4 regions of the Glaciecola sp. G7-5 genome follow, and region 1 is predicted to be linked to each of the others. Evidence: predicted binding sites of a transcription regulator. Region 1 holds the regulator's gene; each other region holds the start of a gene.

Region 1 (8,308 bases):
TGGGTGAAAATAAAATTCACGTTGTTGCTGCATATGTTTACAGCCTGTCTAATTAAGGTGACAGTAAGCCATAAACATTCGGTAAAATGAATACAAAGAAGCCTCGTTTTACGAGGCTTTTTTATTTACACTACGAGCCCGGATGTTTAGTCAATAAACCTGCTTAAGACGTATTTACCCTAATAAATTTATAGGAAAACTATGCAAGAACAAGACGACAAACCTTGGTACAAACAATTTTGGCCATGGTTTTTAATTTGTATACCACTTTCATCATTAATAGTGGGATCTCAGGTAATAAGACTAGCGACTGACGGAACCAATAGTCTAGTTGTAGACGATTATTACAAGGAAGGAAAAAGCATAAATGCTCGTCTTGATAAGATTGAAAATGCGATTGCATTAAATATCAGTACTAAATTAGACATTAAGTCTAACGGAATAACACTTGAGTTTTTAAGCGGCGCTCCCACTGAGGGTGAAGCACTACAATTAGATTTTTTTCACGTAACCCAAGAACATAAAGATTTTAAGGTGTTGCTTACGCGCGATGCGTCAGGTATTTATCGCAGTAATGAAGAAAATCCAATTGAAGGAAAGTGGCGTTTACGATTAACCCCTTTAGACGAATCTTGGAAAGTCCAAAAGAGAATAAGTTTGCCTCAAGCTACGGCATTTGATTTTAATCCATAGGCGTTTAAATTTAGGCCTTTATGCAATAATTCACATCGTTGAGCAGAGTAGTTAATGAGCATCAATATCGCACCGGGACATTGCTTTCACTGTGGTTTGCCCAATACTGAGGGTGAATCATTCCCCGTTTCATTTCAATCTACAACTCATTATATGTGTTGCCCTGGTTGCCAAGCTGTGGCACAAGCCATTGTAGATAATGGTTTAGAAAATTATTACGAATTTAGAACTGAAGCCGCGGCCAAAGGCGATACAGCGCTAGATAATACGATGTCACAACTCGCTGTATATGATGAGCCTGAGCTACAAGAAGAGTTTGTTTTTGATGAAGGCAAACACAAATCAATTCAATTGACTGTAGAAGGTATTACTTGCGCAGCGTGTGCTTGGTTAATTGAAAAACAACTAGCAAAACTAGCGGGTATCAAACAAGTTTCGGTAAATGTATCGGCTCGCCGAGCGGTGATCAATTGGGATAACGATGTTGTCAAATTATCGGGTATTTTAACTAGGCTAAAATCGATAGGCTATGAATCCCTTCCCTTTCAACCAGACGTCCACGAAGCATCATTCAAGAAAGAACAAAAATCATATCTAAAAAAGTTAGGCCTTGCCGGTATTATGACTATGCAGGTGATGATGCTAGCCATGGGACAATATTTCGATATTTTGGGGAATATTGAAGAAGATGCTGTAGCCTACTTTAATGCTGTAGGCTTGTTATTAACGACACCCGTCGTATTGTATTCTGGCAGCATCTTCTATTTAAGCGCTTTTAAAGCGCTGATGGCAAAAACCGTGAATATGGATGTACCTGTGACCATAGCCATTATGGCGACTTACATTGCTGGTGTATTAGCTGTCAATAAAAGTAGTGGCGAGGTTTATTTCGAATCTATTTGCATGTTTATTTTCTTCTTAACGATAAGTCGCTACTTAGAACATAGATCACGTCATAAAGCATCCTTAATATCATCGAATATGCTCAAACTGATCCCCGTAACCGCGCAAAAACAATCCGAAGATGGATTTACCAGCGTAATTGCCAAACAGTTAGTCAAAGACGATATCGTACTTGTTAAAGCAGGAGAAACCGTGCCCATCGACGGCGACATCATTGAAGGCCAGAGCTACTTTGATGAGTCGATGTTAACCGGTGAGTTTGAACCCGTTACAAAGACGATTGGGCAACGCATTTATGCAGGGACCTTAAATCAACATAGTTCCATCATAATGCGTGTTGAAGCTCCTGTTAAATATGCAATGATGAATCAAATTCTTCGCTTACAAGAAATGGCCATGGCGAGCAAACCAAAAGTTGCGGCCACTGCAGATAAGCTTTCTCGTTATTTTGTTTTCGCGGTTCTAGCAATTTCGGCCTTAACCTATTTTTATTGGTATGCTCAAGGTAACGATCATGCTTTTTGGATTACTATATCTGTGCTTGTAGCGACCTGCCCTTGCGCATTAGGTTTAGCCACGCCATCGGCGATAACGTGCGCGATGGCAAAATTAAATAAAATGGGCGTTTTACTAAAGCGTGCTGATGCACTTGAACAACTCACTGTAACCACCGACATTATTTTTGATAAAACGGGAACACTTACCCAAGGCAAATTCTCAATTAACAAAGAATGGATAAATCCCCCTTCAAAAGACATTTTTGATGTGCCAGAACACGAACTAGCGTCATATATTGTGGCTATGGTAAATAGCATAGAATCCAGATCAGAGCACCCTATCGCAAAAGCGTTTGAACAATATATTCATCAGCGTGATGACCAAGCCTACAGTGCGACACATTTTAACTTAAGTGAATACGCCGTTAAAATAGGTGAAGGTATATCGGTAAAGCTTGACGATAAACAACTATTTTTGGGTAGCCAAGCCATGATACTGCCAATGATAAACGCTTTGAATTCTGCAAGTGCTATGAATCAAGTTGAGGGTGCGAATGTGTTACTAAGTACAAGTGACACCCTAATAGCCGCATTTTGGATTAGCGACACAGTACACAAAGACGCCTCTGGTATTGTCAGTCAATTAGGCAGTCATGAACTCACTATATTAAGTGGCGATACTCAAGTTAATGTCAACAAAGTTGCAGAGGAATTAAACATTTACAATGCTGTTGGGGATAGTACCCCTCAGGCAAAACTAAATTACATCGGCAAACTTCAGGCGAAAGAACGACGGGTTGTTATGCTGGGTGATGGTATCAATGATGCTCCCGTATTGGCAGCAGCTGACGTATCCATTGCGGTAGGCAACGCTTCAGACCTTGCTAAAAATGCGGCCGATATTGTATTACTAAATCCAAAATTACAATCAGTTGTTGACCTACTAGTCATGGCAAAGAGAACAAAGTCCAAAATAAAGCAAAATATTGCTTGGGCTTTAGCTTACAATTTTTTGGTTCTCCCTTTTGCAGTTGTTGGTTGGCTAACGCCATGGCAAGCGGCTTTAGGTATGTCGCTTAGTTCGATTGTTGTGGTATATAATTCAACACGTTTAATGCGCTAAGCTAGCCAAGTAGTAAATACACAAGGTATGATAAATAACATGCTTTTTATGTTATCCATCTACATAAAAAGTAACAACAAGGTATCAGTGATGAGTATCATTTATGTATTAATTCCTTTGGCGATAATAATTGTTGGTATCGCAATAGGCATCTTTTTTTGGGCAGTTAAATCAAATCAGTTTGATGATTTAGAAAGGCAAGGTTACAGCATACTGTTTGATGATGATATTAAACAAAATAAAGAAGCGAATAACCTACCAAATGAAGACAATACAACAGACAAAGAAAGCAAACAATAGTGTCTGAATTTAGTTACTTTTCGGCATTTCTTATTGGGCTCGCAGGTGGAGTCCACTGTATAGGCATGTGTGGACCAATAGCAAGCGCGTTTACCTTTGCCGTACCTAAAAACACGTCACACACGCCCTATATTCTGAGCTACAACGCTGGGCGTATTTTCTCATACACTATTGCTGGAGCACTCACGGGTTGGTTGGGTAGCCTTTTCTCATCGAGTGTGGTTACAGGCTTACTGATATTGCAAAGTTTAAGCATTATATTTTTATTACTACTTGCTCTTTATATCAGTGATATATACAAAGGTCTTATTTATTTCGAAAAGGCAGGTGCTAAGCTATGGAAGCATTTAGCCCCAATTGCGAAGCAATTAATCCCATTTAAAAGTCCTTGGTACACCATACTTTACGGAATGATTTGGGGCTGGTTACCGTGTGGTTTAGTCTACTCGGCACTTACATGGTCACTGGCCAGTGGCAGCCTAGTGCAAGGCGCATTGTTCATGCTTTGTTTTGGTTTAGGCACATTACCCGCTTTGGTTGCGAGCAGTTTAGGAGCTAGTTTCCTTATTCCGATATTGCAACACAAAGCGACGCGACTTACGATTGCCAGTTTATTGTTTTTATTTGCAATAATTTTGATTTTCGATTTGTTTCAAGGTATAACAAACTTGGAATAGCAAAACAGCAGAGAGCCCATGTCAAATAAAGAGTTATCAATACATTGTCAGAGTTGTACTTTCAGTCATTTGTGTCTTCCAGTGAGTTTAAATAAACATGAGTTAGATTCTCTCGATGATATTATTGAACGTAAACGCCCTCTGCAAAAGCATGATAAGTTGGTTAATGCGGGCGATAAGTTTCATTCTTTGTTTGCGGTACGTTCTGGTTCATTTAAGTCCTACATAAGTGACAAAAACGGCATTGAGCAAGTTACTGGTTTCCATTTCCCTGGCGATATTATCGGCTTTGATGCCTTGAAAGACGAAGTTCACCAAAGCTATACCCAAGCACTTGAAACAGCCATGGTATGCGAATTGCCTTATGAAACCTTAGAAGAAGTTTCGAGTAATTACCCTAAGTTACGTCAACAAATAATGCGTTTTATGAGTTCAGAAATTAAACATGATCATAATTTAATTATGTTATTGAGTAAGCGCAGCGCTGAAGAACGCTTATTGCATTTTATTAATCATTTATCGATGCGTTTTGATGAACGAGGCTACTCAGCCAAACAATTTAATCTGTCGATGACAAGAAACGAAATTGGCAATTATTTAGGCTTAACGGTAGAAACGATTTCTCGCTTGTTAACGCGCTTTCAAAAAGAAAACCTAATCCAAGTCGACGGTAAATTAATTAGCATTATTGATTTTGATGGAATAAAGCAACGTATTCCAGAAAATGATATTGCGTTTACCGCAGTAGGCTAAATATCCCCACATTGTGATGCAATAACGAATAAGCTTGCTGTATACTTAGCAGGTTTTTCGTTATTGTGAAGTGCTCATGTCAGCTAAACTCAAATCTACATACAATTTTAATAAGCTTCAAAAGCGTATTCGTCGCGAGACCGGTAAAGCAATCATTGACTTTAATATGATTGAAGACGGTGACAAGGTCATGGTCTGTTTATCGGGCGGCAAGGATAGTTACACGCTACTCGACGTATTAATGTATTTTAAACGCATCGCCCCTATCTCTTTTAGCATAGTAGCGGTCAATCTCGATCAAAAGCAACCTGGTTTTCCGCAGCACATTCTACCTGACTATTTAGATGGCTTAGGGATTGAATATAAGATTGTTGAAGAAGATACTTATTCAATCGTCAAAGACAAAATACCTGAAGGCAAAACCACGTGTTCACTGTGCTCTCGACTGCGCCGCGGTATTTTGTATCGTACAGCGAAAGAGTTGGAAGCAACGAAAATAGCATTAGGTCATCATCGTGATGACATGTTAGAAACCATGTTTTTAAATATGTTTTATGGTGGAAGATTAAAGTCAATGCCACCAAAACTGGTAAGTGACAATGGCGAGCATGTTGTTATTCGTCCCCTTGCCTATTGTACTGAAGCGGATATTCAAAAATACGCAGATACGCTTTGTTTTCCTATCATTCCTTGTAATCTTTGTGGATCGCAAGAAAATTTGCAACGCAAAAACATTAAGTTAATGTTGCAAGATTGGCAAAAACGCTTCCCAGGACGCATTGAATCTATGTTTAAAGCAATGCAAAATATTGTGCCTTCGCATATGTTAGATCAGACCTTGTTTGACTTTACAGACCTTAGTGTACAAACACGAATAAATGGTGAAGGCGACATCGCATTTGATACGCCTGAACTGCCTAAAGCAGAATCTCAAGATATTGACGATCTGGTTTCAATAATAGAATTAAAGTAGAGTAAACATGAAAATTGGCTTAGCGTTAGGCGCAGGAGCAGCAAGAGGTTGGGCGCACATTGGAATCATCAGAGCCCTAGAGGATTTAGGGGTTAAAATTGATGTCGTCGCCGGTTGTTCAATTGGTGCATATGTAGGCTCTGCATTCGCAAGCGGTAAATTAGATGAGTTAGAGGAATGGGCATATTCACTTACTGACTGGCAAGTGTTTGGCTTATTAGGACTGGGCTTTAGGCGAGGCGGTATTGCCAGCGGACAAAAAGTATTTACCAAGCACAAAGAAGAATTTTGCGCTCCTACATTTGAAGAGATGAAGTTACCATTCACAGCAGTGGCTACCGACTTGTATTCTGGCAAAGAGGTGGTGTTCAACAAAGGTGATATAAGCGATGCTATCCAAGCGTCATGTGCCATCCCAGCGTTATTTCCACCGATTGAGCATGCAGGTAGATGGTTGGTCGATGGCGCTGTAGTTAATCCCGTTCCGGTAAACCAATGTCGTCAGTTAGGTGCGGACTTTGTTATTGCCATCAATCTTAGTGCTGATTTCAGGCCACAGTTGATTGAAAATTTTGAACATGATCATGAGGTTAATCAACAAAAGACAGACCGCTTTTTGAGTAATGCTAGCGGTGGTTTTATGAAACAATGGTTTTCCCCTGACCCGAAACCAAATAAAAAACAAGCGCCAGGCATAGTCAGTGTAATGAGTAGTTCGCTAGAAATACTTCAAGCTAGAGTCACACGCTCGCGTTTAGGTGGCGATCCGCCGGATTTACTTATTGAGCCTCAATTAAGAGATGTCGGTTTGCTTGAATTCCACCGTGCTGAAGAAATGTCTAAAGAAGGACGAGATGCGGTGTATAGGCTTGCCGAACAAATTCAATATCAATTGAATATCAAAGTCAAAGACGAACTCGAGGAGCGCGGTGAAGACCCAGCAAACATTGCCCCAGGTGAACAACCCACTATAGCACCTGAGTTGGCGCCACAAAATAATGACAAAGGGACTAAATAGTCCCGTTAACTATTATTTTGTTGTTTTCGCTGTTATACGCATGGGCGCCTTAGGTAACTTAATCAACTTCAAGCTATCAATTTCATCTGCACTTATTGTTAAGCTTCCATTACTTATTTTCATGCCGTTGTCCAGATCGTGTTGCAACTCTTTATCAGCAAATTGAAAAGTTAAGCCACTGACCTTCGGCATCATAAATGACATGAAGCCGCCGACACTATCGAAAAATTCTGTATATTGCTGATATAACATTTGCAGTTCGTCACGATCATAGCTTTCATGCAGATATTCAGCTTTTGTTTCTAGCTGTACAGAAATATCACAAATGTTCGCCGCTTCTTTTAATTGCATGATGACGATAGCATCTGCAAGACGTAAGGCTTTTTCTGATGGTAATGTAAACCTATACTCGGGTGTAAGCTGTATAGGAATTTGCTGTTTTTGTGTGCTAATTCTAGCGCTTTGGATCTCACATAAGGTTTTACTGTGTATATTCATAAAACCAAAAGCAAATTGTAAAGCATTGGTATCGTCTGAATCCAATTTTCGCACATGGCTATAAAAGGTTTTATAAGCAACTTGGAGTTCTTCTGCGTATACATTGCTTGAAAGGCTTAAGGCCAAAGTTGACATTAACATTAAGCTAGCCATCTTTATTTGCATCATTTTCATGGATTGATCAGTTCCTGGTTGATTCGGATCATGTCCCGAAGTTCATCGACATATTCTTCTCCACGTTCAGAGTACTTAGTGAGTCCTTCTGCTAGAGAATATGCTGTAATTGGTTTTTGACTATTCCGGTATTTTTGACGAATAAGGCGCATATCTTTGTAGGCAGGATGACGATTTAAATTACGCATGTAGGAATACATCGCACTTGATAAATCGTCAAATTTCGCAACCTCATGTGCGGCACCATCATTACGTTGTCGAGGCACAAAACCACATCCCTTCTTAAAACACCACAATCCGAAAAAATTGTAACCTTTAGTGGCAAAGCGTGATGTCCCCCATGCTGATTCATTTGCTGTTTGGACCAACACGAGTTCTTTGGGAATGATGTCTATCTTACGAAAGAGTTCAGTATACATGGCATCAACTGACTGTTCTGTATCTACACGGTATTCCTCTATCAACCAATCCAATTCTTCTTGTTGATATTCTGACAAGCTTTCGCCAGCAAGTTGTTTAGCCTGCAGCCCCTGTAAAAATTGCCGTATAGTTCTTATGTACTCATTTTGCGCATCAACTGCGGGCGCCAAATAAGAGAAAAAAGCGCGTTTTTTTCTTTTACTTGATCGTATTCATTAAAATTGGGCACCGGTTCGCTAGCGTATTCCACGATAGGAATATCCTCTACAATACTTGGTT
Region 2 (8,308 bases), 2.0 Mb from region 1:
ATAGAATTGCATGGTGCCATCTTAAAACTAGTAGACCCTTGCCCTTTTGCAAATCAAAATCATTTTTACCACACCGCTAAGCGAATAGCGCAGGAGAACGAAGGTTATTGGTGGGCCGATCAGTTTGAGAATACAAGCAACTATAAAGCGCATTACCAGAATACGGGGCCAGAAATCTGGCAACAAACACAAGGAAACATCGACGCTCTAGTATCTGTCTGCGGAACAGGGGGAACAATAGCGGGAAATTCTAAATTTCTTAGTGAGAAAAATCCAAATATACTAAATTGGCTCATCGATCCCGATGGTTCTGGCATCCACAACTATTTAAAAACCGGTAGTTATGTTGCAAATGGAGGGGGGTCATTCACCGAAGGTATTGCAATAATGCGTCTTGTAGAAAACTTCAAAGCGGCTCGTTTGCACCGTTCTGTTAATTTACCCGACAAAGACTTAGTCGCAATATCGCGCTACGTTCGCGACCACGATGGCATAATCTTAGGGTCGAGTTCGTCGTTAAACGTTGCAGGTGCTGTGTATGCCGCTACCAAAATGCCTAAAGGTAGCCGCATTGTCACTTTTTCATGCGATTTGGCAGAGCGCTCATACTCGAAACTATGGAATGAAGACTTTTTGGAAACCAAAGGTATTCAAACCGATAGTTTACATGTTCCCGATTTAGTACAAAGCTATCATGATTCAAGTGACTACTTCACCATACCGAGTTGAGCTTAATCAGCTCGTAAAACTAGCGCATTGCTTAATAGTTTGTTGGATAAATCTCGTAAACCCATCGCTGTCATTGTTTTTGATCAAGTCAGCCATTCTTTCTAGCTACTGTTTTGTCTGCGCGCATCAAGCAGAACTTGAATTTCACTTTTGTTAGTTCTGTGTCAATCTGCAGCAGTTTAATGTACATGTTATTTTTTGCACACTAAACTGCCCAGTCTTGTCGTTTCTTACATCACACGTGAAAATAAGCGACGTCTGCCTGATTTCGCTTTGTTACGGCGTAAGCGTGAGCGACATTCACCACGACCGGCTTCTAACCAGCTCTCACGGTTTACGTTGGCTTCTGCGCCGCGGCGATTTTCTTCAGTTGATCTAAAACTACAAAATGCTTCATAAGCTTCTAAATCAAGTGACATGTCTTGAATGACAAGTTCAATCATAATTGCATCATCTAAATAGCCAAGGCCTGGGATGTTGTCTGGGACTAAATCGTGGGGTTCACTAAAATAGGCTAAAGAAGTCAATATTTCGGTTTTTTCATCATCAGGTATTTGCCATTCATCATCTTGCAACGCTCTAATCAGGCGCTCTAAAGAGCTCAGTCTGCTTTTGACAAAATCAGGAACATTCGCGCTTTCCATTTCTGCACACAAAGCACTTGCTTTAGCGATGACTTCTGACTCTGGAAGCTTTTTAGCGCTTTCAATAGCAGTGCGCATCAGGTCGCGAAAGTGCGTTAAATCGTCTTCGCTGAGTTCCAAACTAATTTGAATAGACATATCGATTCCTTCTGAAATTATAATTATAGAATTAAAAACCAAAAATAGTGGTGTTTATTTACACTGAGGAAAGCATATACAGTAATCTCAGCCGAGTAAAGTCGCAAAGGGGTAAACATCTGAAAAGCATCTTTAAAAATACAATAACGCGCTTACGGATTGAGCTTATTTAATTATTTATGTCGAGTATTCTTAGCTATTACTCGAAGCAAAGTTTATCCACTTATCGAGAATATTCTCAAGTGATTGCGCGTTTATCGGTTTTGCTAAATAGTCGTCCATTCCTGCATGAAGGCACTTATCTTTATCACGAGGCATTGCATTTGCTGTCAGCGCAATAATTACAATGTTCTTATTTTGCATGCCCGCAACCCCTTCTCTGATTTGTTTTGTCGCTTCATAACCATCTAGTATTGGCATTTGGCAATCCATAAGTACATGGGTAAAAGCCTCGTTCTTCTCTGCAGCCTGTTTTAGTTTTGATATTGCATCAGCACCATCAATTGCTACTTCGCAGGTCATACCTATACTCGTTAACAATTGGTTGACGATAACCCTATTTAATTCGGTGTCTTCTACTAACAGTAAATGATTTTTTTGCCACACTTTAGTTGAAACGTCGTCATCACTAAATATTAAGGGATGGTTTGATTCACAAATGTCTTTGCTATTTATTGCTTGTAAAAGCTGAGACGGAAGCAAAGGTTTTGATAAAATGTGTGAGAAATTTGACTGAGTAATTGAATCTGAAGTCTCAATATTTAGCTCACTTGTCAGTAAGATTAACTTCATGTTTTTATACTGGGGTTTAGCGCGAAGCAATCTTGCAAATTGCCCACCATTCATGCATTCAAGTTCAAATTCTAGTATTGCTATCTGAAATTGACCATCGCCACTCCCTAGTGTTTTTAGGGCGTCTTGTGCAGAACTAACGCCCGCCACTATATAGCCCCATTTAGTTAGCTGGCGACACGTGACATTGCGCCTAGTAAGATTACTATCGATAACTAAAATTCTTAATTTCTGCTCTCGCTTGGGAGAAGTGTTAAGGTATTTACTACCATATTTTTCAATCGGAATAGTTACCGTAAAACAGCTTCCTTTACCTATTTCGCTTCTAACTGATATTTCGCCACCAAGCAAAGTGCTCAAACTTTTTGAAATTGTTAGGCCCAGACCTGTGCCTCCATAGCTTCTGGTGGTGGAAGAATCTGCTTGTTCAAAGGAATTAAAAATTTGGTCTAATTTAGATGTTTCAATACCTATGCCTGTGTCTTTTACTGAAAAGCGACAATAGTATTGTCCTTTTTCAATCACCGTACTTAACGTTACTACTATCTCACCCTCGTGTGTAAATTTAACCGCGTTGTTAATTAAATTGTCTAGCACTTGTTTTAGACGATATGGGTCGGTAGTCGCTAAAGTGAATTCAACCTCGGTTGTATCGAGAATAAGTTCAACATCGCTTTTACTTATCGTGTTTTGCATTAAACCAACGGCATATTCAAATAGCTCTATTAGGTTGCATTGCACTTTGTCTAGCTCAACTTTTCCAGCTTCTATCTTTGAAAAATCAAGTATGTCACTAATAAGCGTAACTAGATTTTCACCCGACTTATAAGCGATATCTGCCTGATATTTTTGTTTTTCACTCAAAGTCGAGTCTTTCAGTAAGCCCAGCATAGAGATAATACCGTTCATTGGTGTTCTGATTTCATGACTCATGTTTGCTAAAAATTCGCTTTTAGCCTTATTGGCTTGTAGTGCCTCATGCGCGAGGTTCCGGGCGCTAACTTCAGCGTGCAACAATTGTGATTTAAATTGTAGAAGAAGCACATAAGCTAGGTATACGTAATTCAACATATTCAAACAATTACCAATTATAAAACCAACAGAGAGGTAGGTATCATTTGTTAGGGCGTAAGGAAATGAGAGCCAAAATAATGCGTAAGCGCCCAAAATAAAGGGGAGTATGATTTTAACTCGACCAAACCATGCAGACGCATGTTTGTGAATTAGCCAGGCTATAAAAGTCAAAGCGCATGTTTGCGATAGTGCAAACCATATTGCAAATAGATTTGCGCTAGATAGAACATGATTCAAAAATACAATACCAACGATGGCCAAACCAAAGAAAGTAAGCAAGCGTCGTATTATTTTTGCCGTGAAGGGTTTATCGAATACTTTATAGAAACCAAGAATTAGGCACAGTTTTTCTAGGTTTAAAAGTGTCGCGTAAATTGTTAGCTTGTATTGTTGAGGAAACCAATCGACAGGAAATGATAAGAATATTCGGCCAGCTAAAACCGTTAAAACCGCCAAACACCAAAAAGTAGCTGCATATTTTGATTTGTGCAGGTTTGATAACCATATTAATAGGCAAAATACGAGGGAGTAAGTGGTAATGCCTATAGTGTTAATGGTTTCTGAAAATTCCACTATGCACCTGTTATATATGTATTTTTTATCTTAATTAGCTGTTTAATCATGCCTAACATACATTAGTTATGCACTCGATGAAAATAGTTGTTTTAGTTTTATCGGCGGACAGAGGCGTTTAATAAGATCTATAAACGCAATATGGCTTGGCAATCTCTATTGATTTGGATCATATAAATGCCACAAGCATCGAGCAAGGAACAAATTTACCTTTATTTACCTAATGAGAACCATTACTATTATCATTCACAAACAGCGCTTTGTAACAACAGGTAGATACAGATGACCCTATGGGAAATGCCAAAAAAAACCAGTGCCATACTATTTAAGCTTGACGAGAACCTAACAGGGCCTATAAAAACGCGCTTGAATGAAATGGGTTTTGTGCCAGGCGAGCCTCTTAAATGTATAAAACGCAGCCCTTTTAATGGTCCGCTTGTAGTTCAAATTCAAGACTGCGTGTATTCACTTGACCGCCATTTAGCGCAAAATATTAGCGTAAATACTCACTCATAAATAAGCCTAGATTCACAAAAAGTAGTCATTAACATGCAGCGCATCATACTAGTGGGTAAGCCAAATTCAGGCAAAAGCTTGTTGTTCAACCAATTAACGGGTTTAAAACAAAAAGTCGCAAACTTCCCTGGTGTCACCGTTGAACTCAAAACAGGGCGCTTTGGCGAGTTTGAGCTGGTGGATTTTCCTGGTACCTATTCGCTTTCTAGCATTTCTACTGATGAAACCATTGCTATCAATCAACTCCATGTTGCTATGGAGCATGAATCTACTTCACTTATTATTTGTAACCTCGATGCGACTAAATTAGAGCGCTCGCTGGTATTTGCCTTACAAGTGCAGCAGTTGGCTAAAGCTCACGATAAAGCGGTCATTTTTGCACTAAATATGATTGATCAACTTAGCCGCTTTGGACATAGCATCAATGTTCAAAAGCTCAGCGAGCAACTAGGTTCACCAGTGTACGCGGTGTCGGCAAAAACATTGATAGGTGTTGCTGAGTTTACCGAAGCTCTGAAAGATCATGCTAGCAACCCGCAAAATGCAAAAGTTGGGGAGCTAAGTGTTGAGCAAAGTGAATTTATAAGTTTTGCTAAGACCCTCGCTAAAGAACATGGTATTTCGCAAGATATCGCCCTTAAACAACAAAATAGACTCGACGCCTTTTTACTCAATAATATTGCCGGTGGCCTCGTATTCTTAATTATCATGTTTTTCTTATTCCAGAGTATTTTTACATGGTCAGTGCCGTTGATGGATGGTATTGAAACCGCAATAAGTTGGACTGGAGCTAAAGTTTCAGCGATATTGCCCCAAGGTATGTTCAACGATTTTGTTAATGATGCGATTTTTGGTGGCGTTGGTGCATTTTTGGTTTTTGTACCTCAAATTATGGTGTTGACGCTTATCATCGGCTTGTTAGAAGACAGTGGTTATTTGGCGCGAGCAGCTCTTATATGTCATAAGCCCTTAAGCGTATTTGGATTGTCTGGCCGCAGTTTTATTCCCTATTTGTCAGGGCATGCCTGCGCTATTCCCGCGATTTTGGCTGCTCGTACTATTGAGTCACCAAGAAAACGTTTAATTACGATGGTTACCGTACCATTGATGTCTTGCTCAGCCCGATTACCTGTATACGCGCTATTGGTTGCAGTACTTGTACCAAAAGTGAGCTATTTAAATGGATGGGTTAATCTACAAGGGGCGGTTTTCTTTTTACTGTATTTTGGTGGCATATTAACGGCTCTATTGGTCAGTAAGCTCTTAAATACGTGGCTTGAAAAGACCGACCAGCAAAACGAATTACCCTTTATCTTAGAATTACCTTCATATCGTTTACCTCATTGGCGGCCTTTGTTCTATAAAACAATGAACAGCGCTCAACAATTTGTGCGTCGAGCGGGACCTATCATTTTTACCGTATCGGTTGTCATTTGGGTCTTAGGTTATTTTCCAAGTAACGGCGATTTAAATGCTTCGTATTTAGCTGCAATGGGGCAATTTTTAGAGCCTATTTTTGCGCCCCTCGGTGTTGATTGGCGCTACGGCGTTGCCATCTTAGTTTCGTTTTTAGCGCGAGAAGTCTTTGTGGGTGTGTTAGGTACACTGTTTAGCATAGAGAATGCTGACGAGAACATCATCGGCTTGGCCGAACAAATGCAAGCTGATGGTTTTTCTTTAGCATCGGGCGTTGCGTTACTGGTTTTTTATGTTATTGCTTTGCAATGTGTCGCAACAGTCGCCACCCTCAAAGGCGAAACAGCTAAGAATCGCTATTCATGGGGCGTTTTTGTAGGCTATGGGCTTTTGGCATATGTTCTTGGCTCAATTGCTTATTGGATCCTTACTTAATTTTACTTGTTTTCTCCTCGACCCAAGTACATTTTTCACTTAGTCTATATAACTAACTTATTTCCTTTCAAGGAACCTGAATGGGTCGTTGTGCATTTTTAACTACCGATAATTTAGAAGAATTCTTTATTTATGATGACTTAGTAAAGCCTTATTTAGCTGAACTAGACTGGCAAACAACTGATGTTTCTTGGCATGATAAAACGGTCGACTATAATCAGTATGACGTAGTGGTCGTCAGAAGTACTTGGGATTACCAAGCATTTTGCGACTCATTCATGCAAACACTTGCAAAAATCGATAACTCCAAAGCGGTATTAGAAAACCCCTTGTCATTAATGCAATGGAATGTATCTAAATCATATTTGCGAGATTTAGCTGACAAAGGTGTCGCAATATTACCCACGGTTTGGCTTAACGGATTTGACAGCAAAGCTATACTAGCTTGCTTTAGTCACTTTGCTACGAATGAAATCATTATTAAGCCATTGGTTAGCGCCAATGCTGATTTCACCTATAGATTGACCGAAGAAGACTTTTTGTTTAAGCAACAAAACATTAAAAACGAATTAGAAAATCGTGAAATTATGGTGCAAGCTTTTGAAAAAAACATAGTGGAGAAAGGTGAATTTTCGTTGTTTTATTTTGCGGGTGAATACAGCCATAGCATTAACAAACTCCCTGCCACTGGAGATTTTCGAGTACAAGAGGAACATGGGGGACAATTAAAAAGTGTTGAACCTAGTGACGCCATGCTCACACTTGCGCAAAAAACCCTACAAGCGCTCCCAGAGGATGCTTTGTATGCACGTATAGATATGCTCGAAACAAAAGCAGGATTTGCTATCATTGAAGTTGAGTTAATTGAGCCTTCTTTGTATTTCAATATGGATGAGGAGTCTCCAAAACGCTTTGCTCAAGCAATTGTGCAGCGTGCAAAATCAAAAGAAAGTAAGTAGTCACTGTTTTCGCTAACAAATGGGGTTACTACCCCCACTTTTTTGTCAAAACCTTGAATACCCCCATGCAAATGATTGTCGCCGTCGTTTTTAGCAAGGGAATATTCAGTAGCATTTAGGGCAAACTTAATATTGGCGATACGATTTGAGAAGCGACCTATAATAGCGCCAAAATATATTTTTTACTTATCCTTAGCGGAAGCTTGTTATCCAACGTGTTTATCTAATAGCTGTTGGATAGTACTTTTCCTAATTGGCTTTACTATATAACCTTTGGCACCATTTTTTACAGCATTTGCGACAGTCTCTTTCTGCTTATTTCCGGTAAGCATAATAATGGGCGTGTCATGATTGAGATGGTCTTCACCTCTGGTTTGTGCAACTATATAGATGCCGTTAGTGTCAGGTAGATTCACATCCATTAATACCAAATCGTATTTTATGCTATTTAAGCTAGCAAGTGCTCTTCTGCCAGACACCGCAATCTCGGTATTAATATTGAGAGATTTTAAAATTCTCAAAGTAAGTTGCTGGCTAATTACATCATCTTCTACCAACAGTACTTTAGGTATGGTCCTTTGCTTCTCTGAAGCAGCGTCGTTTTGAATGTCTTGTTGATAAAGTCTATTGAACATGGGCTCAGGATGCTCGTCGGGGACGTCTTGCTCTTCATTTTCAACAGGGGGCTCGAAGGCAATTGCTGAGTTCAGCAAGCCAATCGCTTTTTCTTGAAGTCTGATTAAGCTTGGACGTATGTCATCCGATTTTATTTTGGCAAGGGTTTCCTTTAGTTTGACCAGATCCAGTGATGCATTTTGATGTTTCTGTATTTTTATCGCCGCGTCGTCTAAGGCTTTTTCGATTTCAGCTACGCTTTCCTTGAAGTTTTGCTCGAGGCTTTCTTTGCTTTCCAAGAGTTTGTTCATTAACGTTAAGAACTCAGGACTTGTGTTATCTTGCAGCCGTTGCGTTATGTTACGCTGGTGCATAAAGGGCAGGGTGACCCCAAGTTCGATCAGTAAGTGCTCGCAT
Region 3 (8,308 bases), 660 kb from region 1:
CGAATGAAATTATAGCTGAATCAGACGTTGTAGCATGTGAAAACAAAATAGATATTTGCGCTAAAATACATGAACAAATGATTGAAAAAGGCGTTACATCAATCTTTAAAAGCTTCGGGGATGATTGGACCATTGTTGGCTACTATGGCGATTGGGAATAAAAAGGGGGCAGGGTCACTTAATCCTTAGGTCTAGTCTTACTTAGTACAGGATTGTAAAATTTCTGCCGTGTTTTATATTGAAGAATTGGCGAACATCAATGGAATCAATATGGCAAGACACAGGAGAGTTGGCCCCAAAGACGTGCCCCAGCATGTCGTACAAAGAGGCAATAATCGCAAAATATGTTTTACGTGTGAGCAAGACTATATAGTTTACGTTAGCTGGTTAAAGCAATATAGCGCAAAATTTGATGTTGCTGTTCATGCATGGGTGCTAATGACAAATCATGTACATTTGTTATGTACGCCACAGTCTGAAAATTTAGGCGTGAGTCAAATGATGCAGTCTTTAGGCAGGCAGTATGTTCGCTATTTTAACGATAACTACAAGCGAACAGGGACACTATGGGAAGGACGATTTAAATCTTCACTTGTTTGCGATAAACGCTATTTACTCAGCGTTTATCGCTACATAGAATTAAACCCTGTTCGTGCGAAAATGGTTAACGATCCAGCGCAATACAAATGGTCAAGTTATCGAATTAATGCATTAGGAACACAATCTGACCTCTGTCAGCCGCATGACGTCTATTTACAATTAGAGCATACCTCAATTAAACGTCAGGATACTTATCGTTCGTTGTTTCAAGACGCGCTAACACAACCCTTGATAGATACAATACGAGCCTGTTCGAATAAAGAATTAGTGCTTGGTAATGACAAATTTAAACAAGAAATAGAAGCTTTGATTGGAGACAAACTAAAAACTGGGAAAATGGGAAGGCCTTCTAAAAAAAGTAACCCTGACCCCTTTTTTGCTCTTTCACTTGATTAAAGGGGTGAGCATTTTCTCTAATCCGTTGAGTTTTATTTCGTACATCAAGGCGAGTTGTTCGCCTAATTTGCCTTTTGGAAAGCCTTTTTTATGAAACCAGACTAAATAGGGTTCGGGTAGGTGAAGCAGTTTACTACCTTTGTATTTTCCAAAAGGCATTGCTGTGTTAACCGTTTCAATCAAATATGCTTGATTGTCGTTGGTTGGGTTGATTAAACGGTTATCGATGCTCATTTGTCGGCTGGTTTTTTGCGCTTGCTGGCTGTCATTAGAAGATAAATCGTAAGCGATATGGCGGACGTTGGGAAACCTATCACTATATACAAGAATCCAGTCGCAGGCGCGTCTGCAGTTGCTGCTGGTGCTGGCAGTAGTATATTGAGTATGCAAAAAATAACCACAAAGGGAAACACGACTAAAACTAGCCAAGCGTACTTTAATTTATTCATTTGTGAATTAAGGGCGAAAATAATCGCGAGTAAAAAACTCGGTAGCATGGTCAATACAAATAGCATGTTCTTCCTCTTTATTGTTGTTTTGGTTTTTGTTGTTGGGCATTCCATAAACGGCTATACAAGCCTTCTTTTGCCAATAAGTCTTCATGATTGCCTTGCTCAACGATATTACCTTCAGACATTACTATAATGATATCAGCATCCATAATGGTTGAAAGCCGATGGGCAACTACAAAACTTGTATGGCCCTTCGATATTTCTTGTAAGGCCCGCAAAATGGCTTGTTCTGACTGCGAATCTAAAGATGATGTGGCTTCATCAAAAACCATTATGGGTGGCCGTTTAAGTATAGTACGCGCGATAGAAACGCGTTGTTTTTCGCCGCCACTGAGTTTTAGCCCGCGCTCACCAACTTGAGTTTGTTCTTTGTCGGGCAATCGAGAGATAAATTCATCTAAATGCGCCAGTTTAATAGCTTGGGCAATTTCCTCTTCGCTTGCTTCTGGGCGTCCATATTTTATATTTTCATACAAGGTATCGTTAAATAGCACTGTATCTTGGGGAACAATCCCAATATGTTTACGCAACGAATCTTGGGTGACGTCACTGATTTTTTGATCATCAATATAAATCGCACCTTCGCTGGGGTCATAAAAACGAAAAAGTAGCTTCACTAAGGTCGATTTACCGGCACCACTTTCACCCACAACGGCAACCTTGGTGCCTGCTTTTATAGTAAACGATAGATCGTTAATTATTGCGCGCTTTTCATGATAGCGAAAGTTTACATGTTCAAAGCGAATTTCTCCTTTGCTGACGACCAAAGTATTGGCATCTTTTGAATCAACAATAAGGGGTGTTTGTTCTAACAAGGTGAATAGGTTTTCTATATTTGTGAGCGACCCTCTTATTTCTCGGTATACAAAACCTAAGAAATTAAGAGGCATGAATATTTGCATCGTAAAGGCATTAACCAATACAAAATCCCCAATGGTCATGTTTCCTTTACTTACTTCGATAGAGGCAAGCGCAAGCATGCTCGTCATTGCAATCGCAATAATGAAAGCTTGGCCACCATTTAAGGCAAATAAAGAAAGTCGATTTTTGCGCCGCGCGTTTTCCCAGTTTGCTAAACCAACATCGTAACGGTCAGCTTCGTATTTTTCATTGTTGAAATATTTTACTGTCTCAAAATTAAGCAGGCTATCGACTGCGCGGGTAGAAGAATTGTTGTCAGCTAGATTAAGCTCTTTAACATACTTGGTGCGCCAATCAGTTGCTTTTACTGAAAAGGTCACATAACTGACAACCGCGAGCACAATAACAAGCGCAAACGTAAACCCGTAGTTATAAAAAAGCACCGCGACCACCATCGATATTTCAAGCAGGGTGGGGACAATATTAAAGACCATAAAACGCATTAAAAAGCTAACGCCGCTGGTACCGCGTTCTATATCTCGAGACAATCCGCCTGTTTGGCGTGACAAATGAAAGTTTAAATCGAGTCTGTGCAGGTGGTTAAATACTTTTAAACCGATGCGGCGCATTGCACGCTCGGTCACGCGGCCAAACAAGGTATCGCGTATTTCACCAAATAGCACATTTGCTAAGCGCAGTGCGCCGTAAGCAACAATAAGCGAAAGCACAACGGCCAAAAGCGTTTCGCTAGTGCTCTCTATATTGAGGTTGTCGACAATATGTTTAAGGATAAACGGCAAGGCAACGCTGGCAAGTTTAGCGCCAATCAAGCAACTAATTGCCAACATAACTCTAGCTTTAAACTCGATTAAGAAAGGCCAAAGTTTTTTTAAGACACGCCAGTTAAAACTAGCTTCTTCATTAACAGGAAAACGAGGTGAACGCACTTAATATGCCTATACAATAAATACAACGAAGTTTACAAACGAGATGGGTCTAATATACATGATATGGCCTTAGTTTGAAGGCAAATATATTAGTCGGGTTTGCAATATTAGTGAGTGATTGAGGTGTTTTGTTTTAGACCGTCACTATTAGCTAAGTAATAGTGACGGCGCGAGCGTATAACTAAATAGCGTCTTCGGTTTTTTTGATCATAGCGAATAACTCATCTTTGAGTTTTAAGCGCTGTTTTTTTAAGGTTTCGAGGTACTCATCTTCTACGGGTGAGTTGTCTTGTTCGAGCTTATGTACTTCGCCTTCGACTTCATGGTAGTTATCGAACAACTTGCTAAAATGCGCATCGTTCATCTTTAAATGTCTAATTGTGTGGTGGTGATCAGGAAACTCATTTAACAGAGTATGTTTTTCAATTTGCATAATGCTTAATTCCTTTGTGGGTGTGATGTGTTTTATTTTTTTTAAATTAATAGAGGCCGAACAAACCGTTTTGCTTTGTACTCGGACCCTACTAACAGCTGTTTAGAAACTAGTGTTACTCGTAAACTCTAACTGCGAGAACATCTTGTTTCGCACCGTGTAAAACTGCGTTAGCAGTAGAGCCTAGTAACAGTTTGATGCCACTGCGACCATGCGTACCAATTACAATTAAATCTGCGTCTACACTGTCAGCGTATTGCTTTATTTCATCTGCCGCAGACCCAGCTTTCAAGTGAACCTTATCTTGGCTTATACCAAATTTATTAGCGATACTTTCAAGTTGCTTTCTGGCTTCTTCAATTCTGCCTGAATCATCGATGTCGGCGTAATCGATGCCGTAAAAATAAGGCTGAATATATAATGTTGGCAAGGTAACGTAGGCAAGCCTTAAGTTTTCAGGTGAGTCACAAACAGATAATGCCTTTTTAATTACGCTTTCATGCTCGGCGTTGATATCTATTGCAACAACGATATTTTTATAGTTACTCATAGCAAATACTCCGTATTACCAAGACTACATAAACATGGGATTGATTGAACACAGTTATATAATAGCAACAATGCTAGAAAAGTCATTGATATGGGTCAAGCTCCAACTGATATTTAACCTGAGTAGCAATCAAATGTGCAGTAAAGGTGCAAAAATCGAGGATGTATGGTGAACCTTATTATTCTATTTTATAGCCGACGCCATAAATCGAGTGAAGCAGACTGCCTGTTTGTTCATCGCTGGCAAGTTTGTGGCGTAAATTTTTCATATGGCTATCAATTGTGCGCGTGCTGACGATGCGGGAATCGTCGTAACATCTTGTCATTAGTTTGTCGCGAGAGTGCACAAAGCCCGGTTTAGAAATCAAGGTTTGTAATAATTTAAATTCGACCGGTGTTAACTCTATTTTTGTGTCATTGACACTACACACATGGCGCGCCATATCTATACTAATATTTTTGTATGAAAGTATATCTTGGCTTTGTTGGCTTGCTACATTTTGGTTTTTGCTACGCCTCAAAATTGCTTGTACTCTTGCAACTACTTCGCGCGAAGAAAAAGGCTTACAAACATAGTCATCGGCGCCAAAACCTAGGCCCATTAAGCGGTCTATTTCATCAATGCGCGCGGTTAACATCAATACGGGTAATTCGCTAAAAGCACGTATTTCTTTGCATATCGTTAAGCCGTCTTTATGTGGGAGCATTATGTCCAAAATTAGCAGGTCAAAATCTTGTTTCTTTACCGTCTCAACCACATGCAGGCCATCATGCATAATAGTGGTAGCAAACCCATCGGCTTGCAAAAATTCAGCTAATACACTGGCAATTTTGGGTTCATCTTCGACAATAAGAATGTGTTGTTTGTCTACGTTCATTAGGTGCTCGTTTTAGGAAAAGTAAGTAACATACATAAACCACCTAAGCTTGAAGGTGATGCTTCTATAGTGCCATGGTGGGCGGTCGTAATATTCTTAGCGATAGCTAAACCTAAGCCCGCACCTGATTCTCTGCGTGTGCGCGCAGCATCCATTCTGTATAGAGGATCAAACAAGCGTTCGCATTGGTCTATACTAACACTAGGTGCACTATCGCTGACTGAAAGTATAATGCTTGAGTCATCAGCTATTAGCTTAACTTCAATAATACCAGGCGAATCGGTATAGGAAATCGCATTCATCAGTAAATTAGAAATGAGTTGTTCCATGCGCTTTTCGTCAAAAGAAAAGTATATATTGGGCGCTATCTTGGTCTGTAATTCAATCCCTTGCTGCAAAGCGCGCTGAATAAAGGCATCAACGTTTTTGAGCAAACAGTCTGAAAAGTTATGCCTGACGAAAGTGTATTTCAGGCCACCTAAATCTGACAATGACAACTGATACAAATCATCGACTAAATGACATAGCCTATTGGACTCTTGTTCTAGAGATAGTAGATTCTCGTTATTAAAGGGGCGAATACCCGCTTTTAGCAAATCTATTTCACCAGAGAGCACGGTTAACGGTGTGCGTAGTTCGTGAGATATATCGGCAAACATTCTATTTTTAGCGCTGCGATTTTTATCCAAGGTTTGACTCAAACTATCTACATTTGCCATTAAGGTGCCTAATTCATCTTTGCGTGATGAATTAATTTCTTGGCCATATTTCCCCGCATTAAGGCTTGCAATTGCGTTTCTTAATTGATGGATAGGGACAAGTAATTTCCGCGCGAGCAACCAAGAAAGCGCGCCTGCTAATAGCACACAAAAAATAACTATGCTGATACTTGACCAAAATTGTTGACGTGCAAATAAGCCACTTAATTCTGAACTACCTTCAACAGTAGGCCAACTGCGTAACTCGCCAATTTTACGATTATTGCTGTAAAGTGGGACCACAAATAATGCACGTTCAATATCACTTTTATCAGTGCCTGAAATAAAGCTGCCGTTTTGGTCAAATACTGCGGTTGCGGGCCCACTAGCAAAACTTGGTCTTTGGCGCATATTTGGCGGTGGTGGCTCTGTTGGCCTGCCACGACGAGGTCCCTGCGAACCGTCCATCGGGTTCTGACCTTTCGGCGGTTTTCGAGTTTTAGGAAAGTCGTCAGGTCTGGGCCGCGGGCGACTACTTGCTATACCTGCTTGAGCAAGACTGTCTAAACCTTGCTCTTGTAACCATGTCCATTGCTGATCATTGCTTTCGTATTGTTCAACGAGTTGTTGAGATATGCTTTGCAAACGTGCGTTTTCCATGCCACTGATAAATTCAAGAAAGCCTTGTTGGAAGCTATAACGTGCTAAGCCCATCGCCAATAACAACATTGCAGCGGTTAAGGCTAGTAAGGTCAAAAAAAGTTTCGTAGATAATTTCATGAACTAAGTATAGCCAGAGCGATTCAAAGAGACTAGCGATAAGAAGCGAATACACTTAGAATCCTTCAAATCTGCACATTTCCTCTACTTTTTGATGTTAACTTTCTCCTACAGTTAAAAGGTCACAGATAGTCTGTGAGAACTGATTTGGAGAACATATACTATGAACGTTAAAAAAACATCCCTAATTTTAGTAAGTTTAGTCGCCACAAACTTATTGTTGAGCAATACGCTTCTTGCTAACTCTAAACAAGGCGACCGCAGAGGGCCGCCTAAAGAAGCCATTGAGGCATGCGCTGATAAGAGCGAAGGAGAGCAGGTGACTTTTACAACGCCGCATGGACATGAAGTGACAGGCACTTGTGTATTGATGCAGGAAGTAATGGTAGCAATGCCTGAAGACCATCCTCAGCGTGAGCAGCAGTAACAAGCGTTAAACCAAAGCTATAACATTGCATGTTAATGGCTAGGGTTTTTATCTAGGTCAGCTCAACTTATTGACGCTGGCCTAATTGTGTTGTCTCAATCAAAAATAAATGGATCTTTCTTTGCCTTAGTGCGAAGCCAATTTAAACTTGCCCGCACCGATTTTTTAGATAGTAATTTGCTGACTAACTTGTCTTTACCGGGGAAAGGGAGCAAGCTCAAACCTATCAGTATGGTAATAATGCCTTGGCCAGGCAAAACCAGCATTATTATTCCTGCGATTAATAAACAAAGACCAATAATCACTTTTACTAGCTCAACAGCAAGGGTAAAACCAGTTCGCATAAGCCTTCGTTCAGGATTAGGGTGCACCACTTTTTGTTTTGCGTCTGTTTTGTCTTTTCGTATAAAGTAGGTGCTTTCCATTCTCGCAATAACGTAGCCCATGAGTATGAGGTAGGCGAGTGATAAAAGACTTGTGCTTACCACAATGACAAGAATAACGGTCGTGCCTAGCGTCTCGCTTAAATAATTCGCAATGTTGTTGTAATATTCACTCAGCACGTTTAGTTTCCGTCATCTATTTAATATAAACTGTCCAAAAGGAGGTGCAATGCAAATATATAACGCAATATTTGACTGGATTTATCTCTACTGGATAAGCATCATTCTCGTTTTGCACACTGGCTTGTCCATAGTCGCATCATTACACATCCTGCTGTTCAAAGAAAATGAAAGAACCTCACTTGCTTGGATTGGTTTAGTCGTATTTTCACCAGTGTTGGGTAGCTTATTTTATTGGTTTTTTGGGATAAACCGAATTAAACGTTCGGCACAACGAATCTACCCTCAGACAATTAAAAAAGATCTTTTGCCACAACAGGTGCATCACAAGTTGCATCAGTTCCCTAGTCAATGGCAACGTGCAATGCATGCTGGCTATGCTATTCATCCCTTAAATTACCTTACTGCAAATGAAGTCGAGCCCCTAATCAATGGTGATAAGGCCTACCCAGCAATGATTGATGCAATCCGAAGCGCAAGGGATTATGTCTTATTGTCTAGCTATATCTTTGAATATGATTCTCTTGGACGTGAATTTGTAAATGCTTTAGTTGATGCCCATAAACGCGGCGTTCAGATTAAGGTTTTGCTTGACGGTATTGGGATCAGCTATAGCTGGAGAAAGTCAGATAGAGCATTGAAAAAACATGGCATCAATACAGCA
Region 4 (8,308 bases), 1.1 Mb from region 1:
AATGAGGATAACCATTAAAACCATACTAAAGACAATAATGGTTAAAAAATTTCTGCTGACGGTATCATTTCTTTGTGGAATGGCGATATTCTTTTTATTTGACTCCTTATGGATTTCTATTCTATCAAGCATAGGAGTGTTTCTTTTAGTTTATTTTTATTTCATTGGACCAATGCATTTAGCTTCGAAAAGGGCATTAGAGAGCTTGGTAGACAATAAGTCGTTATTTTGTAATAAAAATGACTCAATATCTAGGCTAAATAAGCGAGAAGTTCTTTATTACCATGGCTATGCTGTATTTGATAGATTTACTGAGCCTGTATTAATATTCAAGGATGAAGGTGACATTTTTTTGAGTACTGAAAATATCCCCTACCTCCCTTTGTACGGAATAAATAAGCATGCAATAAAAGGTTTCAATGATAAGTTTATTGAGTCAACTTTCGTAAGACCCGAGGATAATCTGAAATGTGGCTCAATATCTTTTAAGAACAAGCATACAATAATATTATATGCCCCAGAGATTGTCTTGGATTGTATCTCAAAAACGTTTCGCGATGGTAGTTTAAGGTATTAAATAAGCCAGTGTTACTTACTGAGAATTAGTGCAAAGAACACTTAAGGTTTTAGGTGACTTGGCCAGTTTGGCGCTAATAACAACTCATAGAAAAATTTTTCGAGCAAGGTACAGTCAGGCAAAACGAACGCTCTTTAAAACCGCTGGCCTTTAGGAGAAATCGCAATATACACTTAGATGTGCGCTAAGCTCGCTCATTCATATGAATGATGAGATGAACACCTCTTGAAACGGCATCGTTCTTCGTTAAAAGATGTGCTAAAAATTAAGATTCGAAATTTAATTTAAAACAAGAGGTGTTCAACGTGAATATTACATTAATTGGTATCGATTTAGCAAAAAACGTTTTTCAAATCTGCGGTGTTAATCAAGCGGGTAAAGCGATGTTTAACAAACAAGTTAGGCGTCAAAAGGTACTAGAAACTATTCTGCGTTATCCTGATGCGGTCATCGCGATGGAAGCGTGCAGTGGCTCTAATTACTGGGGGCGTTTGTTTCAGGCGCATGGCTTTGAAGCCAAACTTATTCCGCCCCAACATGTGAAGCCTTTCGTTAAAGGCAATAAAAACGATAGAAATGATGCATTCGCTATTACAGAAGCCGCGATGCGACCCAACATGATATTCGTCTCCCCGCGCAGTATTGCGCAAACTGACCTCATTCAAGTGCATCGGGTGCGCGAACGGCATGTTAAAGCCCGCACCGCGTTAATCAATCAAATTAGAGGTTTTTTGAATGAGTTCGGTATAGTGTTTGCGGCAGGGAAAGAGAAACTGCAACTCGCTTTACCTGAATTATTGGTAAAGGAAGAAAGTGAGCTGACGCCTACCGCAAACGATTTACTCACGCAATTAATGCAAGAATGGCGACGCATAGACGACACCATAAAAACACTTGAAAAAACGATAATGGTGCAAGGTAAAACATCACTCGACGCTGCCCGCCTTCAAGAAGTCAAAGGCATTGGTAAAATGACCTCTACGGCTGTGGTTGCATTTGCCGGTAATGCAAAACAATACAAAAACGCAAGACACTTTGCTGCGTGCTTAGGGCTTGTCCCCAAAGAGCATTCAAGCGGCGGTAAGCAAAAACATATTGGTGTCACTAAGCGTGGTAACGTGTATGTGAGGAAGTTACTGATACAAGGGGCTTGGTCTATTGTCAGAAATGTTGAAGGCAGCAATGACCGACTATCCATATGGGCAAAGCAGCTCATCATTAGACGCGGCAAACAAATAGCCGCAGTGGCACTGGCCAACAAACTTGCCCGCATAATATGGGCTCTGTTAACACAAGAAGCTGTTTATAACGACGCGCATGTTACGCAAATAGAAACCACGCCAGCATGAGAGTGACATAGTCACTACTGGCACTCACAATTTACCCATAAAAGGATATTCTCACCCCAAGACGCGACCTGAAAAATGGCATAACCGGTTAGACCGACCTTTGCAAAGCTGTACGCGCCCGAGAAGGCATCACTTCGCATGAACGATTAAGCAGCAAAGGAGCGGATCTCATTTAGGCCAGGCAAACATAATGCCATCAAATAGGCCGTATATACGGAAGCAGTCTTACTCAGGTTATGAAAGACGGTTGTGGTAAAGGGTACTGAATATAAGGTGTTACTAACATGAATTAACTAGAAAGTAACGCAAGGTTTAGCCGACTTCTGATAGTCTGTATTCGTCCGAGAGCAGAATAGCTCGCATGAACGATTAAGAAGCAGAAAGTCAGCATTTAGCTATAAAAACGACTTGCGGTGTGAGAGGTGTACATATACGGGCGCATCTATGATTATAACCTAGGGCGGTTTATGTCGGTCGACCCGTTTATTCAGATGCCACAGAGCAGCCAGAGCACTAACCCCTATTCGTATATCATGAATAATCCGATGGCGGGGACGGATCCGACTGGGTATTTGGCACAAGGGTCAGAATCCACCGAAGCATAAGTGGCTACTGATACGCAAAAAGCAGAAGAGAAAACGAAAACTAAAGTAACAATCACTCAGAAAGTCAAGAAGTTTAAAGACTCTCGAATTGTTTATGAAGAAGATCTTGAAGGCTCTGTTACGATTAGTAATGGCGCTATTACGGTACAAAATAAAGCGGGTAAAACAATTGCTTCTAGCGGCACGCCATCGGTTGGTAAGCAAGAAAAAAGTATCAGTGGGAATGACAGCAATGAAAGTATTCCATTTGTGCCGTTTTTTGAATCAGGTGCTACAAGGCAGTTAACAAACTTAGACATGGCTGTATTGCATGGTCAAATAAGCGTTACAGAAAGACAAGAAGTTGTCGAAACAATGTTTGAAGCAATGGTGCTGGGTTCCCTGTCCCCAATTGCATTAGCAGCGCGAATTCGACATGTAAGTAACGTTACAAAGGGGCTAAGGCAGGAGTACGTAAGTAGAGTCAACGGTCGGCTGCTGAAATGCGTAGAGCTGGAGCATCCAGTGAGGATATTGCTAGAGCTCTTCATGCCGAGAGGCGCGCATTGGGTGTTGAGTATAAAAACCTCACCCCGTCAGATATGCTCGAAAAAATCTACGCTCGAAACATGGAGAAATATGGGGACAAACTTGGCCCTTCAATTGATTATCTCAGAGGCCGGGGAAAATCGTGGGATGACATAATCGAGAGCGCAACTAGAACCGGTGGTAAAGATTTGGGGCTTTAGGAGAAGAAGTGATGATTTGGTTGCAGTCTAATGATAAGTACGATGAGTTGGCTAAGTATGATCATGCTAAAGGTACGTTTACGATAGAGTCACGGAATGTTTTAGGTGGTAATGCTCCTCCCGGTACGGAAGGTATATTTGCCATTTTGTCCGCTGTTTTTGTGGCGCTTTACAAATTTGGTCAGGGGTTGTTTATCCGAATTGGAGATCAATGCATTCCTCTGACTGATGATGTGGTCGTCACTGTTCGTGGTGATGTTAGTAAAAGGCTCCTTACTGTCGAAAAGGCTGGAAAAGAAATCGCTCGCTTTATCTACGTGTTAGATAGTTCAAAAATATTCCTGGACGACCCGACACCATTTATTGGTGATGAGGATTTTGATTTCGGGCTGTTTGTATCTAATATTTCAATTAGTGATAAACGGAAAAGAGTTCTTCTTGGCTTGGACTGATTAGTTTGATGTTACAAAGGGAATACTGAATAAAGGAGATAGGATTAAGATGATCGTTGGCGACATAGGGAAAATTAATGCAAAAAATGCTGATGACGCTCTGAAACAGGTTAATCGAATAGTTGATAGAGTAGAAGATGCGCATAGCGGCGTTAAAAAAGCTGCAAATCCTGGGAAGGCTTTTGATGGCAGAATGTATGGTCCTCGGAGTGATAGTGTGATAAGGCATTCGGATGGAAGTATCACGGCAAAAATTAATAAGGGTACTCTTCAAATATCAGCCGATGGGAAAGTGACACTATCAAGATAAGGTGATTTAAATCATGCAAGTAAATGAGTTTAAAAATAAGGTAGAAAACCTTTTTGATTCGAAAAGTCTTGAGTTCACATTCTACAAAGGCGATGAAGATGGGCAATGGTATTCTGTCGAATTAAACGTTGGATTGTTTGAGGTCTATATAGCCTCTGATTGTGAAATTGGAATAAATTTACCTTCTGAAAATGGCAGTATCAGTTTTGGTGGCTGTGATGAAGCGTATGATGATTTGAATATTGCTTTAGAGAGAATTAAGGCCGTCATTGGTGGCTAGGTGTCCCGCCTGCTGTAGCGTACGATTTTGATGATATGGGCAACCTACGTAAACCACTTGTATGACGTGTTTTTTAAACACCCATAATATAGATTGTATCCGTCAACGTATATCCGTGTTTTCATTCATCATTATCCTAAAATGAAAAAACCGACTTTCGTCGGCTTTTTCTCCCTACTTTCAGGGGACGCAATGCCACGCGTGAAAATAGGGTCAGTTGTTACAACGAAGTGTAGCTAACTATACTCATACGAGTCAAGCGATAACACTATTTGCTTTGCTAATCAGCCAGGGCAAGTTCATTATAAATTGAACTAAACGTGTAGTTGAGGATCAGATCGTCAAACAATTAAGAAGGTTTGTCGAGTATGAAAAATACATTTATTGAACATTTTTCTGAAATTGAAGATCCTAGAATAGAACGTTGCAAACGACATCAGTTAAAAGAAGTTCTCTTCTTGTCGGTCAGCGCGGTTCATACTGGTGCTGAAGGTTGGGAGGATATAGAGCAATTTGGTTGCATTAAGCTGGACTGGTTAAGGCAATATTTAACTTTTGAAAATGGTATCCCAAAGCATTACACGATTGTACGCGTGTTAAGGCGGATTGAGCCCGATGCCATACAAAAATGCTTTATTAACTGGTTACAAGACATTGCTTGTGATGCAAAAAATAAACTAATTTTCTAAGGGAGATTGGGAATGAAAAATATATTGTGGATCTTTTATTTTATTATTATTTTGTATCTCCCTGTTGAGAAGCTCGTTCACCTTTACGCGACTTTTATGGTGTCAGATTTGGTAGCGTTTATCGCTTACTTAGGCTTTCTTTTAACTGGATTAGTTTGTGTCTTTCAGCCAATGTCAATTAAAAAATCTATTCTAGGTATTTTGATGTCTGTTCTTTTTTCTACTCAGCTTGGCATCCTGAATATGGTCTATTTTTTTGGAGAAGAGTTTTGGTACTACGGCATCTCGTTTGCGTTGTCCCTGCTATTAGCTTCACCCTTGTTAGTCAAATGCACATTTTTTGCAATAAAAGAAATAAAATCACCAAAACACCCATCATAAATGTTGAAGCCAAGGGGGCAACGCCGATGGCATGCGTTATAAAAAAACGAAAACCCTAGGCGGCTCTACTACTGTGATCTACTATGCAAGAAAAGGCTTTGTGTAGCGTACCTTTTTAGCATCATTGATTGTTTGGGAAAAAAGTATCAGAACATTTAATCTTAAAATGGCTGCGGAAGATCGGCTTTATTGATCTCAGTTAACTTTTATCGTTTCGATTTTGTTATACTAGAAAAAATGATTTAGTAGCGCCAGAAACAGGTTTACAGGGCATGACTGACAAAATTAACGTTAAAGACATTACGCCAACCAAAATAGAAAAATCGGCGGTTAAAATAACCAAACCAACTTATTCTGCGCGTAACCGTATATATGTGCGCTCAGTCAAAGGTGCCTTTGAAAATTTTAGACGTATTTTTGGTATTATCTTTTTAGGTATGTTTGCGCTAGCTCCTTGGATACAATACCAAGGCCAACAAGCAATTTTGTTTGACTTAGCCGAGCAACGCTTCAATATTTTCGGCCTTACCTTATGGCCACAAGATTTAACCATCGTCGCCTACATTCTAATCGTGTCGGCTTTCGCTCTGTTTTTTATCACCACTTTTGCGGGTCGTGTTTGGTGTGGCTTTATGTGCCCCCAAACCACGTGGACGTGGATTTACATATGGTTTGAAGAAAAATTTGAAGGGGCGCGCAATAAGCGCATTAAACTAGACCAACGAAAAATGGACGTCGACAAGTTTTTACGTAAAGCTGCGAAGCATATCGCATGGGTGTCAGTCGCTTTACTCACGTCACTTACTTTCGTTGGCTATTTTATGCCGGTAAACGAACTGTTTATTGGTTTTTTCACTTTTGACGTCGGCTTTTGGGTCGCATTTTGGGTTATTTTCTTTACCGTATGTACCTATGGAAATGCCGGCTACATGCGCGAAGTCATGTGTACTCACATGTGTCCTTATGCTCGTTTCCAATCAGCGATGTTCGACAAAGATACCTTTACCGTTTCATATAATGCGAGTCGCGGCGAACAACGCGGCCCTCGTTCTCGTAAGTTAAGCCAAGAAGAAGCCCACGATAAAGGCTTAGGCGATTGTGTCGATTGCAACTTATGCGTGCAGGTTTGCCCCACCGGCATCGATATACGTAATGGCTTGCAATATGAGTGTATCAACTGCGGCGCATGTGTAGATGCATGTAATGGCATAATGGATAAAATGGGCTATGACAAAGGCTTAATAAGCTTTACTTCTGAGCATCAATTAGCGGGTGGTGTAACAAAGATTGTGCGCTCCAAGCTTGTTGGCTATGCTGTGGTGTTGCTAGTCATGACCAGCTTATTAGTATTTGATATCGCCTCAAGAGTTCCCTTAGAAGTCGATATTATACGTGATCGTAATTCCTTAGATCGCGAGACAAACGAAGGCCTCATTGAAAATGTCTACACACTTAAAATTCTAAATAAGAGTCAAATTGAGCAAACCTATGACGTAGAGGTTCTTGGTCTAACTGATCCGAAATATATTGGCGATAACAGTATTACCGTTATTGGCGGTGGTGTTTATACCTTGCCTATCAGTATTGCGGTAGATCCATCTAACCTTGAAGAAGGCACCCAAAAGATTTACTTTAAAGTAACAACGTCAGTTAATGGTGACATCGTAGAAGTGGAAGAACCAAGCACATTTATCTTTACCGGTGTCTGATTTCACCTTTGAAGGACTCACCCCCTCGCTCATTTTAGATGCGATTGAAAGCCTTGGGATATATGTAAGCTCAGGGCTGCTTGCTTTAAATAGTTACGAAAACCGTGTTTATCAATTTAACACTGAAGAGCACGGGCGCATGGTTGCAAAATTCTATCGGCCACAGCGCTGGACTAACGAACAAATACGTGAAGAGCATGATTTTTCGTTTGAATTACACTCTCATGAACTGCCAATTGTCGCGCCGCTTAAATTTAATAACGAAAGTCTTCATAGCTATGATGGCTATCGATTTGCCCTATTTCCGTCGGTGGGTGGCAGGCAATTTGAAGTCGACAACCTAGACCAACTTGAATGGATGGGCCGACTTATTGGTCGTATTCATGCAACGAGTGCTAAAAAACCCTTTAAACATCGCTTTAGTATTAACGTCGCTGAGTTTTTACATGAGCCCAGTAATGCATTAAAACACAGCGAACTAGTCCCACATCATCTTCATACGCCTTTTTTTACGATTTTAGACCTCGTATGCGACTTGGCCGAGAGTAAATATGAAGCCGTCGCAGGTAACGTTCGGCATATACGCCTTCACGGCGATTGTCATCCTGGCAATATTTTGTGGCGTGACGGCCCAATGTTCGTAGATTTAGATGATTGCCGTTCAGGGCCTGCAATTCAAGACTTATGGATGATGCTGGCCGGTGATACAGCACAACAACAAATACAACTAGATACTTTAATAGAAGCGTACGAAGAGTTTAACGAATTCAATACCCAAGAACTCGCGTTAATCGAGCCTTTACGTGCTATGCGTATGGTTCATTATATGGCGTGGCTATCTAAGCGTTGGCAAGACCCAGCATTCCCGCGCGCCTTTCCTTGGTTTGGCGAAGACAAATATTGGGAAAACCAAATACTCTCGCTTAAAGAGCAAATGTCAGCATTACAGCAACCTGCAATCCGCTTGCCTTCATACTAATTGTGCCTTTTTTATGCAGGTGAGCTCTATTAGCTATCTTATAATCATAAGTACTAGCACTTTTTTCTAATCTCGTTATAGTAGCGCCCGAGTTAGGTGCCAAAGCGAGATACATATCTACGCTTTTGTTAAACGGGAAACAGGTTTAATACCTGTGCTGCCCCCGCAACGGTAAGCAATTCATCTGCTAAGCAGATGAGCTTAACATTTACGTCGATGTCAATTAGTCATCGATGTGTCATCCACTGT

The links. Region 1 encodes FNR, which switches genes on or off when oxygen is low (the NO sensors DNR and NnrR bind a similar motif). Its sites were predicted from a motif close to TTGATCTAGATCAA; they were not measured.
Region 2: the regulator FNR is predicted to act here: its motif matches at 4,110-4,123, upstream of AC0L6H_RS07220 (FeoA family protein).
Region 3: the regulator FNR is predicted to act here: its motif matches at 4,385-4,398, upstream of AC0L6H_RS13180 (universal stress protein).
Region 4: the regulator FNR is predicted to act here: its motif matches at 5,561-5,574, upstream of ccoG (cytochrome c oxidase accessory protein CcoG).

Annotation. Positions count from the first base shown of each region.
Region 1 covers NZ_CM147892.1:3,648,538-3,656,845, reverse strand. The annotation lists gene ccoP (cytochrome-c oxidase, cbb3-type subunit III) at 1-56, shown strand, start outside; gene AC0L6H_RS16135 (FixH family protein) at 202-693, shown strand; gene AC0L6H_RS16130 (heavy metal translocating P-type ATPase) at 748-3,216, shown strand; gene ccoS (cbb3-type cytochrome oxidase assembly protein CcoS) at 3,307-3,516, shown strand; gene AC0L6H_RS16120 (sulfite exporter TauE/SafE family protein) at 3,516-4,193, shown strand; gene fnr (fumarate/nitrate reduction transcriptional regulator Fnr) at 4,212-4,946, shown strand; gene ttcA (tRNA 2-thiocytidine(32) synthetase TtcA) at 5,023-5,919, shown strand; gene rssA (patatin-like phospholipase RssA) at 5,927-6,937, shown strand; gene AC0L6H_RS16100 (DUF2987 domain-containing protein) at 6,950-7,609, opposite strand; gene AC0L6H_RS16095 (glucosaminidase domain-containing protein) at 7,606-8,199, opposite strand; gene AC0L6H_RS16090 (hypothetical protein) at 8,163-8,308, opposite strand, start outside.
Region 2 covers NZ_CM147892.1:1,666,440-1,674,747, forward strand. The annotation lists gene AC0L6H_RS07205 (cysteine synthase A) at 1-729, shown strand, start outside; gene AC0L6H_RS07210 (YkvA family protein) at 960-1,511, opposite strand; gene AC0L6H_RS07215 (response regulator) at 1,704-3,950, opposite strand; gene AC0L6H_RS07220 (FeoA family protein) at 4,233-4,466, shown strand; gene feoB (ferrous iron transporter B) at 4,500-6,317, shown strand; gene AC0L6H_RS07230 (ATP-grasp domain-containing protein) at 6,398-7,276, shown strand; gene AC0L6H_RS07235 (aldose epimerase family protein) at 7,234-7,455, opposite strand; gene AC0L6H_RS07240 (response regulator) at 7,483-8,308, opposite strand, start outside.
Region 3 covers NZ_CM147892.1:2,986,072-2,994,379, forward strand. The annotation lists gene AC0L6H_RS13150 (hypothetical protein) at 1-161, shown strand, start outside; gene AC0L6H_RS13155 (transposase) at 271-996, shown strand; gene AC0L6H_RS13160 (DUF3820 family protein) at 985-1,230, opposite strand; gene AC0L6H_RS13165 (hypothetical protein) at 1,227-1,511, opposite strand; gene AC0L6H_RS13170 (ABCB family ABC transporter ATP-binding protein/permease) at 1,523-3,316, opposite strand; gene AC0L6H_RS13175 (YdcH family protein) at 3,498-3,749, opposite strand; gene AC0L6H_RS13180 (universal stress protein) at 3,865-4,299, opposite strand; gene AC0L6H_RS13185 (response regulator) at 4,478-5,176, opposite strand; gene AC0L6H_RS13190 (ATP-binding protein) at 5,176-6,654, opposite strand; gene AC0L6H_RS13195 (hypothetical protein) at 6,818-7,081, shown strand; gene AC0L6H_RS13200 (PGPGW domain-containing protein) at 7,177-7,644, opposite strand; gene cls (cardiolipin synthase) at 7,694-8,308, shown strand, end outside.
Region 4 covers NZ_CM147892.1:4,772,756-4,781,063, forward strand. The annotation lists gene AC0L6H_RS20965 (IS110 family RNA-guided transposase) at 883-1,926, shown strand; gene AC0L6H_RS20970 (RHS repeat-associated core domain-containing protein) at 2,349-2,531, shown strand; gene AC0L6H_RS20975 (hypothetical protein) at 2,532-3,215, shown strand; gene AC0L6H_RS20980 (hypothetical protein) at 3,268-3,711, shown strand; gene AC0L6H_RS20985 (hypothetical protein) at 3,761-4,021, shown strand; gene AC0L6H_RS20990 (hypothetical protein) at 4,035-4,301, shown strand; gene AC0L6H_RS20995 (ISAs1 family transposase) at 4,670-4,990, shown strand; gene AC0L6H_RS21000 (hypothetical protein) at 5,003-5,371, shown strand; gene ccoG (cytochrome c oxidase accessory protein CcoG) at 5,644-7,080, shown strand; gene AC0L6H_RS21010 (serine/threonine protein kinase) at 7,073-8,059, shown strand; cobalamin riboswitch at 8,137-8,308, shown strand, end outside.